2 linked regions of the Longispora fulva genome follow. The protein of the gene in region 1 interacts with the protein of each later gene in a pairwise test. Links are inferred from orthologs where the notes say so. Each region holds a gene or a part of one and is shown in the gene's direction. Other genes may lie near its edges.

Evidence for each region. Proteins that work in one complex are often made in the same cells at the same time.
Region 2: the proteins of IW245_RS21570 (region 1) and dnaE interact in binary tests that used the Escherichia coli proteins (3 or more experiments, as listed by UniProt). The link is inferred for Longispora fulva from one-to-one orthologs.

Annotation. Positions count from the first base shown.
Region 1 is NZ_JADOUF010000001.1:4,848,696-4,853,385, reverse strand. What follows is about bases 668-3,639. They hold IW245_RS21570 (pyridoxal phosphate-dependent aminotransferase), read left to right. Parts: upstream 668-1,557; coding sequence 1,558-2,721; downstream 2,722-3,639. Other genes in these bases: IW245_RS21565 (DUF2332 family protein), read right to left, coding at 2,696-3,639; IW245_RS21575 (SAV_6107 family HEPN domain-containing protein), read left to right, coding at 781-1,260. In the rest of the region: IW245_RS21580 (alpha/beta hydrolase), read right to left, coding at 1-503; more of IW245_RS21565, read right to left, coding at 3,640-3,802; IW245_RS21560 (hypothetical protein), read left to right, coding at 3,902-4,690. UniProt on the Escherichia coli protein: Shows aminotransferase activity with methionine and histidine as substrates, and to a lesser extent also with phenylalanine.
Region 2 is NZ_JADOUF010000001.1:7,893,700-7,898,632, forward strand. Bases 860-4,933 are described here. They hold dnaE (DNA polymerase III subunit alpha), read left to right. Parts: upstream 860-1,199; coding sequence 1,200-4,733; downstream 4,734-4,933. Also shown: IW245_RS36650 (hypothetical protein), read left to right, coding at 1-120. UniProt on the Escherichia coli protein: DNA polymerase III is a complex, multichain enzyme responsible for most of the replicative synthesis in bacteria. This DNA polymerase also exhibits 3' to 5' exonuclease activity. The alpha chain is the DNA polymerase catalytic subunit.

The DNA of each region.
Region 1 (4,690 bases):
ATCGCCGGGTCGCCGGCCCGGCCGGCGGCACGGGCGTCCGCCCAGCCGGGGGTCCCGGGCGGCGCGAACGCCACGATCACGGGGAACCGGCTGTTGGGCTGCAGGAAATACTGTGCCGGCAGGCTGATCGACGGGTGCTCGGTGACCGGCCAGTGCCCGCCGCCGGCCGGCTGCCAGGGGAACGCCAGCCCGGACTTCGCGCCCTGCTGGGACCGGGCTCGCAGCCACTCGTCGAGGCCGCCGCTCGTGACGCTCTCGGCGACGGGCTCCTTGGCCTTCGGCGGGTCGATCAGCGTCTCCAGGGACGGGTAGAGCTGTTCCGACCGGTTCACCACGAGACCGACGCATATCACGATCATGATCTGGGACAACAGCAGCGATCCGCTCCGCAGCACCAGCCGCGCCCGGCGGGGCCAACGCCGCCACAGTGTGACCGTGCCGGCGACCACGAGGATCGCGAGGGCGAACCCACCGACGAGGGTCGATGTGGCGGTCAGGGACATGCCCCCACTGTAAAGACCGGTTTTCCGGTACGACGAGCGGAGTGATCTGTCCGACACCTCCACATGCCGCCCCGGATCCATCGGCGGACCTGCGCACTCTGGCGGGTGCGGCGGGCCGGGCGCCGGGGTGATGCTGGATCTGTCGGCAAGGGCGGGTTGTCCGGAAACAGGAGGATGACGAATGGGTGTTGCGTCCACTGTGCGGAGAGCGCTACTCTACGTCTATTCGAACAGAGGTTCGAAAATGGCTCGGCTCCGACCGGCTGGAGGATTTCGCATGCTGACGATCCCGGCACACGCCTTCCCGCAGCGCACCCCGCTGGAGCTGTTCGCGCTGGCCCGTCGGGGGCTGGCCGAGGCTGCCGCCGCCACCACCGACGAGGAGCGCTACGCCACGGCCCACCTCGCCGCCCTGCGCGCGGCGGCCGCCGTCGTCGCGGCCAGGGCCCGCCCGGCCCCCGGCGGCCGGGGCCGTCCGACCAGCGTCTGGGGTCTGCTCACCCTGGTCGCTCCCGAGCTGTCCGACTGGGCGGCCCAGTTCGCGGCCGGGGCGCGCCGCCGGGCCATCGCCGAGGCCGGCGTGCCCGGCGCGGTCACCCACCAGGAGTCCGAGCGGCTGATGGTCGAGGCCGAGCGCTTCGTGGCCATCGTCGCCGACGCGCTCGCCCTGACCCACCGGTCCACCGTCGCGCCGCAGCAGCGGTCCGCGGCGACCGGGCCGCTGCGTTCCGCGGTCGCCCTGCCCAGGGCGGCCTGACCGTCCCCGCTCGGGGCCGTGCCGGGAGGGCGGCGGCCACGGGCGGGGCGCGGCGCCCGCAGCCGGCAATCCCCCCGTCGGCGGCGGTGCGCATCCAGGTTCCGCGATCCGGCACCCCCCTGCCGGGTCGCGGAACGTATTCCGGGGCACCCGCCAAGCCCGACGGTTCTCGGCTCGACGGGGCGGATCCGGACACCGCCGGCGGGCATCGAACTCAGGCGCGTCGCCGCGACGCGGCCCCGCCGGACCCGGTCGGTGTGCTCGCCATGGCCGTCCGCGACGCCATAGGCTTCCACCATGACTGACCCTCTGGTCGAGCGCATGCGCCCGTTCGGCACCACGATCTTCGCCGAGATGTCCGCGTTGGCGGCCCGGACCGGCGCCGTCAACCTGGGCCAGGGCTTCCCCGACACGGACGGCCCTGCCGAGATGCTGGAGGCCGCGCGGGCGGCGATCCTCGGCGGACACAACCAGTACCCGCCGGGGCCGGGGATCCCGGCGCTGCGGAGTGCGATCGCCGATCACCAGCGCCGGTTCTGGGGACTGGAGTACGACCCCGACGGGGAGGTGCTGGTCACGGCGGGGGCGACCGAGGCGATCGCCGCGACGATCCTGGGGCTGTGCGAGGCCGGCGACGAGGTGATCTGCTTCGAGCCGTACTACGACTCCTACGCCGCCTCGGTCGCGCTCGCCGCCGCCGTCCGCCGGCCGGTCACGCTGCGCCCGGACGCCGACGGCGGGTACGCGTTCGACCCGGAGGAGCTGCGGGCCGCCTTCACGCCGCGTACCCGTCTGGTGTTGTTGAACTCCCCGCACAACCCGACGGGGAAGGTCTTCACCCGAGCCGAGTTGGCGCTGATCGCGCAGCTGTGCGTCGAGCACGACGTCGTCGCCGTCTGCGACGAGGTCTACGAGCACCTGGTGTTCGACGGCGAACACCTGCCCCTCGCGGGCTTCCCGGGGATGCGGGACCGCACGCTGCAGATCTCCTCGGCCGGAAAGACGTTCTCCTGCACCGGCTGGAAGGTCGGCTGGGTGTGCGGCCCCGCCCGGCTGGTCTCGGCGGCGCTGCGGGTCAAGCAGTTCCTCACGTTCGTCAACGCCGGCCCGTTCCAGCCGGCCGTCGCCGTGGCCCTCGCCCTGCCGGACGCCTACTTCCACGGTTTCCGCGAGGAGCTGCGCGCCAAGCGTGACACGCTCTCCGACGGGCTCCGCAAGGCCGGGTTCGACGTCCGGCGGGCCGAGGGCACGTACTTCGTGACGGCCGACATCACCGGGCTAGGCGGCGTCGACGGGGTGGAGTTCTGCCGGGCGCTGCCGGAGCGCAGCGGCGTGGTGGCAGTGCCGACCCAGGTGTTCTACGACGACGTCGACGCCGGCCGCAGGCTGGTCCGGTTCGCGTTCTGCAAGCGGCCGGAGGTGCTCGCCGAGGCGGTCAGCCGGCTGACCGGGGGCGCATGACGGTCGGCCGCCAGTCGAGCCACCGGACCCACGGGTCGACCTCGGCGAGGGCCACGACCTCGCTGACCTCTCCGGCGGTGTAGGTCACCGAGGTCAGCACCGAGCAGTGTTCGGTACTGAAGGGGTTGGGCTCGTCGCTGACCAGTGCCAGCGCGTTCTCCGGCTGCTCCTTGGAGATCCACACCAGGTCGCGCCCCGCGGCGGCCAGCAGGCCGGGGAACTCGGCCCGCCGGTCCAGGCAGCACAGCACGCTGGAGCCGTACACGACGGGCAGGACGTCGGCGGGCACGTCGGCCAGCGCCTTGGGCAGCTCGTCGAGGAAGTCGCCGACCCGCCAGTCGACCGGGTGGGTATCGAGCCCGGCGAGGCCGGCGGTGAGCCGGGCGAGCTCGGCGGTCCGCTCGGGGTAGACACCGGACAGCAGCCAGCGCACCGCGTCGGGATCGTCGTGCAGGACGGGGTCGCGTTCCAGGCCGATCCGCAGCGCGACGTCCAGGTCGGTGTCGAGGTGGTCGGGGACGGGTCCGCGCAGCTCGCACTCCAGGGTGACCGCTCCCGCGCCGGCCACCACCTCGGAGCCGGCCCCGCGATAGCTGTACCGGTACAGGTCGGGCAGCAGGGCCAGGCCCGCCGCCGCGCCGAGTTCCAGCAGGGCCACCGGTCGGCCACCGGCGGCGGCAGCGGCCCGGCCCAGCGCCGGCCGGGTGATCGCCGCGATCCCCGGGTCGTTGGTGCGCGACGCCGGCCGGGCGGCGCACAGCTCGGCGAGCAGGCCCCCGTGCGTCGCGACCAGGTCCGCGAACGCCTCGACCATGCCCGGGCCGGGCTCGCGGTGCCCGCCGAGGGTGGGGTAGTAGTCGGCCAGCGGGTGCCGCACGGTGCGCAGCACGCACTGCACGGCGGCGAACAGCAGGGGCGGGTGGCCGGGCAGGGTCTCGCCGAGCGCGGCCACCGGCGCGCCGAGCCCCGGGTCGGCGGCGACGGCCCGGGCGAGGGCGGCGAGTCGGGGGGAGCCGGCCATCGTGAACCGGCCGTCGGCGGCACGTGTGAACGCTGCTGCGAGCGTGGGGGTTTCAGTCACCGGGGAATAGTAGGTCGATCGCGGACAAACGTCCGGGCCTAATTTTCACCGTCTGGGCCGATAGCGGTAACACCCTGAGTTCGCCTAACTTTGATACACGTGAGCTACCCCGAACAATCCAACCCCCAACGGTGGTACGGCGAGGAGCGCGACTCCCGCTACTCCGAGCCGCCGTACGCCGACCAGCGCCCCGCCGGTGACTACAGGCCACCGGAGCCCCGCACGGCCGACCAGCAGCACCCGGCCGAGCCGGCCTGGGCCACGCCCCGCCCGGAGCAGTACCGGTCCGGCGAGCAGCAGGCCTGGACCCCGCCGGCCGAGGGCACCCCGCCGGTCTGGGACACCCCGCAGCCCCGCGCGGCTGAGTCCCGGATCCCGGAGCAGCAGGCGGCCTGGACCCCCGAGCAGCGTGCCGGCGAGCAGGCGTGGACTCCTGAGCAGCGCCCGGCCGAGCCGGCGTGGACCGAGCGGCCCGCCGCCGAGGCCCCCACCGGCGGCCAGCGGCACCAGGCCGAGCGGGTGCCGCTGCTCAAGGGCCAGCCCCGCCCCGAGCAGCCGACCAGCGGCGGCTTCCCGACGGAGCAGCCGGCGTACGACCCGCCGACCACCCGGGTCCCGACCGTCGTCCCCGACCCGGCCCGCCCCGGACCCGGCCACCCGACCGAGCAGGTCCAGCTCCGCCGGTCCGAGCCCTCGGCCGACGGCGACGGGGTGTACCGCTCCCGCCGCCCCGTGATCGCGATCGGCCTCGCCGCCGTGGTCGGCGTGCTGGAGCTCGTCACCCTCGGCCTGCTCGGCTCGTCACTGATGGCCAAGCCGATCCCCGCGTCCGGCGTCGTCGCCGGTGTCCTGCTCCTGCTGGGTCTGCCCGTTTTCGCCGCCGGGATG
Region 2 (4,933 bases), 3.0 Mb from region 1 along the record:
CGTCCCTCGGTCACCCGGACCCCGCCGCCGTCCGCCCCGCCGACCGGGCCGATGCCGGAGTGGCCCGCCTCACCCACCCCGAGTCAGGTTCGCGCACCCAGCCCCTCGCCGGAGCGTTAGGTAAGCGAATACGCTGACGTGTCGAGGGGCGGCGGCCGGCGAGAGGACGAACACAGTGGCGGAGCGAACCGAGGCCGGCTGGAGCCGGTCAGGTGAGGCGGCGCCGCGCTGGCGGAGTCTCCTGGGCCGGGGCAGGGGCGATCGTGCCGCGGACCCCGCCGAGGCCGCGAACGGCGCCCAGCGGGGCGCTCAGGCGTCCCCCGTGGACGAGTACGTGGCCCGCCTGCGCCGCGACATGGGCCCGGCCAAGGTGGTGGCGTTCGCCAACCCGAAGGGCGGGGTGCACAAGACCACCGCGACGGTGCTGTGCGCGGCCACGATCGGCAGCGCCCGGGGCCGGGGCGTCCTGGCCTGGGACGACAACGAGCTGCGCGGCACCCTGGGCCTGCGCGCCGGCAGCGCCCGGCACGCCCGCACGATCCGGCACCTGATCGAGAACCTGGTCGAGGTGGAGAACTCCAGCGGCGAGGAGTTACGCGACCGGCTGGACGAGTTCCTCCGGCACGCCGCCGACGGGTCCTACGACGTGCTCGCCGGGGACGAGGACCACCGGGTGGCCCGGCTGCTCGATCCGCCGATGGTGTGGCGGGTGCTGGAGCTGCTGCGGCGTACCCATGACGTGATCTGCGTCGACACCGGCAACAACGTGGAGAGCGCCAACTGGCAGACGGTGATCAAGGCCGCCGACCAGCTCGTGGTGACGTCCGTCCCCCGCGAGGACGCGGCGTTCACGGCGGACTGGATGTTGGACCTGCTGGAGGAGATGGGCATGGGCGACATCGTCGCCAACGCCGTGACCCTGCTGTCGTGCCCGACACCGACCCCGTCTCCGATGCTCGCTGACCTGGTCAAACACTTCCAGAGCCGGACCAGGACGGTGGCGGTGGTGCCGTATGACCCGGCGTTGGAGTCGGGCTCGTCCATCGACTACGCGAGCCTGAAGCCGGAGACCCGGATGGCGTGGTTACAGGCGGCGACGGCGGTGAGCGACGGGTTCTGACCCCGCGTCGGTTTGGGGTCTTGTCGGGGGGTGCGGTTAGGCTCGGGGGCGTTCCCAACTCCAGAGGAGGCTGCCGCCGATGAGTGACTCTTTTGTGCATCTGCACGTGCACACCGAGTACTCGATGCTGGACGGCGCCGCCCGGATGAAGCAGTTGTTCGCCGAGGTCAACCGGCAGGAGATGCCGGCTGTCGCGATCACCGACCACGGCAACATGCACGGGGCGTACGACTTCTACAAGCAGGCCACCGCCGCCGGGGTGACCCCGGTGATCGGCGTCGAAGCCTACCTGGCGCCGGCGTCGCGGTTCGACAAGAAGCGCATCAACTGGGGCACGCCCGACCAGAAGGGCGACGACGTCTCCGGCAACGGCGGCTACACCCACATGACGATGTGGGCCCGCAACGCCGAGGGGCTGCACAACCTCTTCCGGCTCAACTCGCGCGGCTCGATGGAGGGCTACTACTACAAGCCCCGGATGGACACCGAGCTGATCGCCGAGTATTCGGCCGGGATCATGGCCACCACCGGCTGCCCCTCCGGCGAGATCCAGACCCGGCTGCGCCTCGGGCACGACGAGGAGGCGCTGAAGGCCGCCGCGAAGTACCAGGACATCTTCGGCAAGGAGAACTTCTTCCTGGAGATCATGGACCACGGGCTGTCCATCGAGCGCCGGGTCCGCGACGGGCTGATCGACATCTCCCGCCGGTTGAACATCCCGCCGGTGGTGACGAACGACTCGCACTACACCCGGCCGGAGGAGGCCGACGCGCACAACGCGCTGCTGTGCGTGCAGTCCGGCTCGCTGCTGTCCGACCCGAACCGGTTCAAGTTCGACGGCGACGGCTACTACATCAAGTCCGCCGACGAGATGCGCGCGATCGACACCTCCGACATCTGGGCCGAGGGCTGCAGGAACACCCTGCTGGTCGCCTCCAAGGTCGAGACGGAGGGGATGTTCAAGTACAAGAACCTGATGCCGATCTTCCCGGTGCCCGACGGCGAGACCGAGGAGACCTGGTTCCGCAAGGAGGTCTGGGCCGGCATGGAGCGGCGCTGGCCGGCCGGCTACGACGAGGAGCACCGCGCCCAGGCGGAGTACGAGATCGGCGTCATCCTCCAGATGGGCTTCCCGTCGTACTTCCTGGTGGTCGCCGACTTCATCATGTGGGCCAAGCGCAACGGGCACTCCGTGGGGCCGGGGCGTGGTTCCGGGGCCGGCAGCATCGTGGCGTACGCGCTGGGCATCACCGACCTCGACCCGCTCGCGTTCGGCCTGATCTTCGAGCGGTTCCTCAACCCCGAGCGCGTCTCGATGCCCGACTTCGACGTCGACTTCGACGAGCATGGCCGCAACGAGACGATCCGGTATGTCACGGAGCGCTACGGCGCGGACCGGGTGGCCATGATCGCCACGTTCGGCACGATCAAGGCCAAGGCCGCGATCAAGGACTCGGGCCGGGTGCTCGGGTTCCCGTACGCGCTGGGCGACAAGATCACCAAGGCGATGCCCCCGGCCGTGATGGGCAAGGACATCCCGCTGTCGGGCATCTTCGACCCGAAGCACCCGCGCTACGCCGAGGCCGGCGCGGTCCGCGAGCTGGTCGACACCGAGCCCGACGTGGCCAAGGTGATGGAGGTCGCCCGGGGGCTGGAGGGCCTGGTCCGGCAGACCGGCGTGCACGCGGCCGGCGTCATCATGTCCGCCGAGCCGCTGATCGACCACGTGCCGCTGATGCGTCGGGACGCCGACGGCACGATCATCACCCAGTTCGACTACCCGACGTGCGAGACGCTCGGCCTGCTGAAGATGGACTTCCTCGGCCTGCGCAACCTCACGATCATGGCCGACGCCGTGAAGAACGTGGAGCACACGACCGGCCGGAAGATCGACCTGCTGTCGCTGCCGCTGGACGACGCCCCCACGTACGAGCTGCTCTGCCGGGGCGACACCCTGGGCGTGTTCCAGCTCGACGGCGGCGCGATGCGCCAGCTCCTGAAGCTGATGCGCCCCGACCACTTCGAGGACATCTCGGCCGTCCTCGCGTTGTACCGGCCCGGTCCGATGGGCGCGAACTCGCACATCAACTACGCGCTGCGCAAGAACAAGCAGCAGGAGATCGTCCCGATCCACCCGGAGCTCGAGGCGGACCTGGAGGACATCCTCGGCGTCACCTACGGCCTGATCGTCTACCAGGAGCAGGTCCAGCGCGCGGCGGTGAAGCTCGCCGGCTACACCCTCGGCCAGGCCGACAACCTGCGCCGGGCCATGGGCAAGAAGAAGAAGGAGGTCCTCGACAAGGAGTTCATCCCGTTCCGCGACGGCATGCGGCGCAGCGGATACTCCGACGAGGCCACCCAGGCGCTGTGGGACATCCTGGTCCCGTTCGCCGACTACGCGTTCAACAAGGCGCACACCGCCGCCTACGGGATGATCTCGTACTGGACGGCGTACCTGAAGGCGAACTACCCCGCCGAGTACATGGCGGCGCTGCTCACGTCCGTCGGCGACGACAAGGACAAAATGGCGATGTACCTGGGGGAGTGCCGCAAGATGGGCATCAAGGTCCTCCCCCCGGACGTGAACGAGTCCGCCGGCGCGTTCACCCCGATCGGGCGGGACATCCGCTTCGGGCTGGGCGCGGTCCGTAACGTCGGCACGAACGTGGTGGCCTCGGTCGTCGCCACCCGTGCGGCCAAGGGCAACTACACCTCCTTCCCCGACTTCCTGTCGAAGTCCGAGCTGGTGGTCTGCAACAAGCGGACCGTCGAGTCGCTGGTCAAGGCCGGTGCGTTCGACTCCCTCGGGCACACCCGCAAGTGCCTGGTCGAGCTGCACGAGACCGCGATCGACGCGGTCGTGGGGCTCAAACGCCAGGAGGCCGTCGGGCAGTTCGACCTGTTCGGCGGGCTGGAGGAGAACTCCGACGACAGCCTGGTGGGGCTGGACCTGCAGTTCACCCCGACCGAGTGGCCGCGCAAGGAGCTGCTGGCCTTCGAGCGGGACATGCTGGGGCTCTACGTCTCCGACCACCCCCTCGCCGGGGCCGAGCGGATCCTGAAGGCCAACTCCGAGCAGAGCATCGTCGAGGTGATCGACGAGGACGTCAACGACCGGATGCCCGTCACGATCGCCGGCATGATCTCCGGGGTGCAGCGTCGGATCACCAAGCAGGGCGCGAGCTGGGCGATCGTGATGCTCGAGGACCTGGACGCCTCGGTCGAGGTGCTGTTCTTCCCGAAGACGTACGAGCTGCTGTCGCACCACCTCGCCGAGGACATCGTCGTCACGGTCAAGGGGCACGTGAACAAGCGCGACCAGGCGATCAGCGTCGTCGGCTCGGACATGCTGATCCTGGAGGTCTCCGAGGCCGACCTGGCCGCGAACCCGCCGGTGGTGCTGAACTCGACCTGGGACAAGATCGTGGAACCGACCGTGCTGGAGCTCAAGCGGATCCTGCTCGGGCACCGTGGCGACTGCTCGGTGCACCTGCGGCTGCGCAGCCGGGGCGGGGAGACGCTGCTCGCGCTGGGGCCGGATCTGAAGGTCCGCAACGATGTGGCGTTCCGTTCGGAGATCAAGACGCTGTTCGGCGCGGGGGGCGTGGACTAGTCGGGGCCGTTCGGGTCACGGCCGCTCGGCAGGTGTGTCGGAGGTCGGTCGCCCGGTCCTGCTCAGATGTGCCGGGGGTGCTCGGTCGCCGGTTCGGCTCAGCTGTGCCGGAGGTGCTCGGTGCGGCTCGGCGAGCGGGTCGGCCCGGCCACCACCACCCGGGCACGCCGGACCGCGGTATGCCGCTGTCCCGCTTCGGC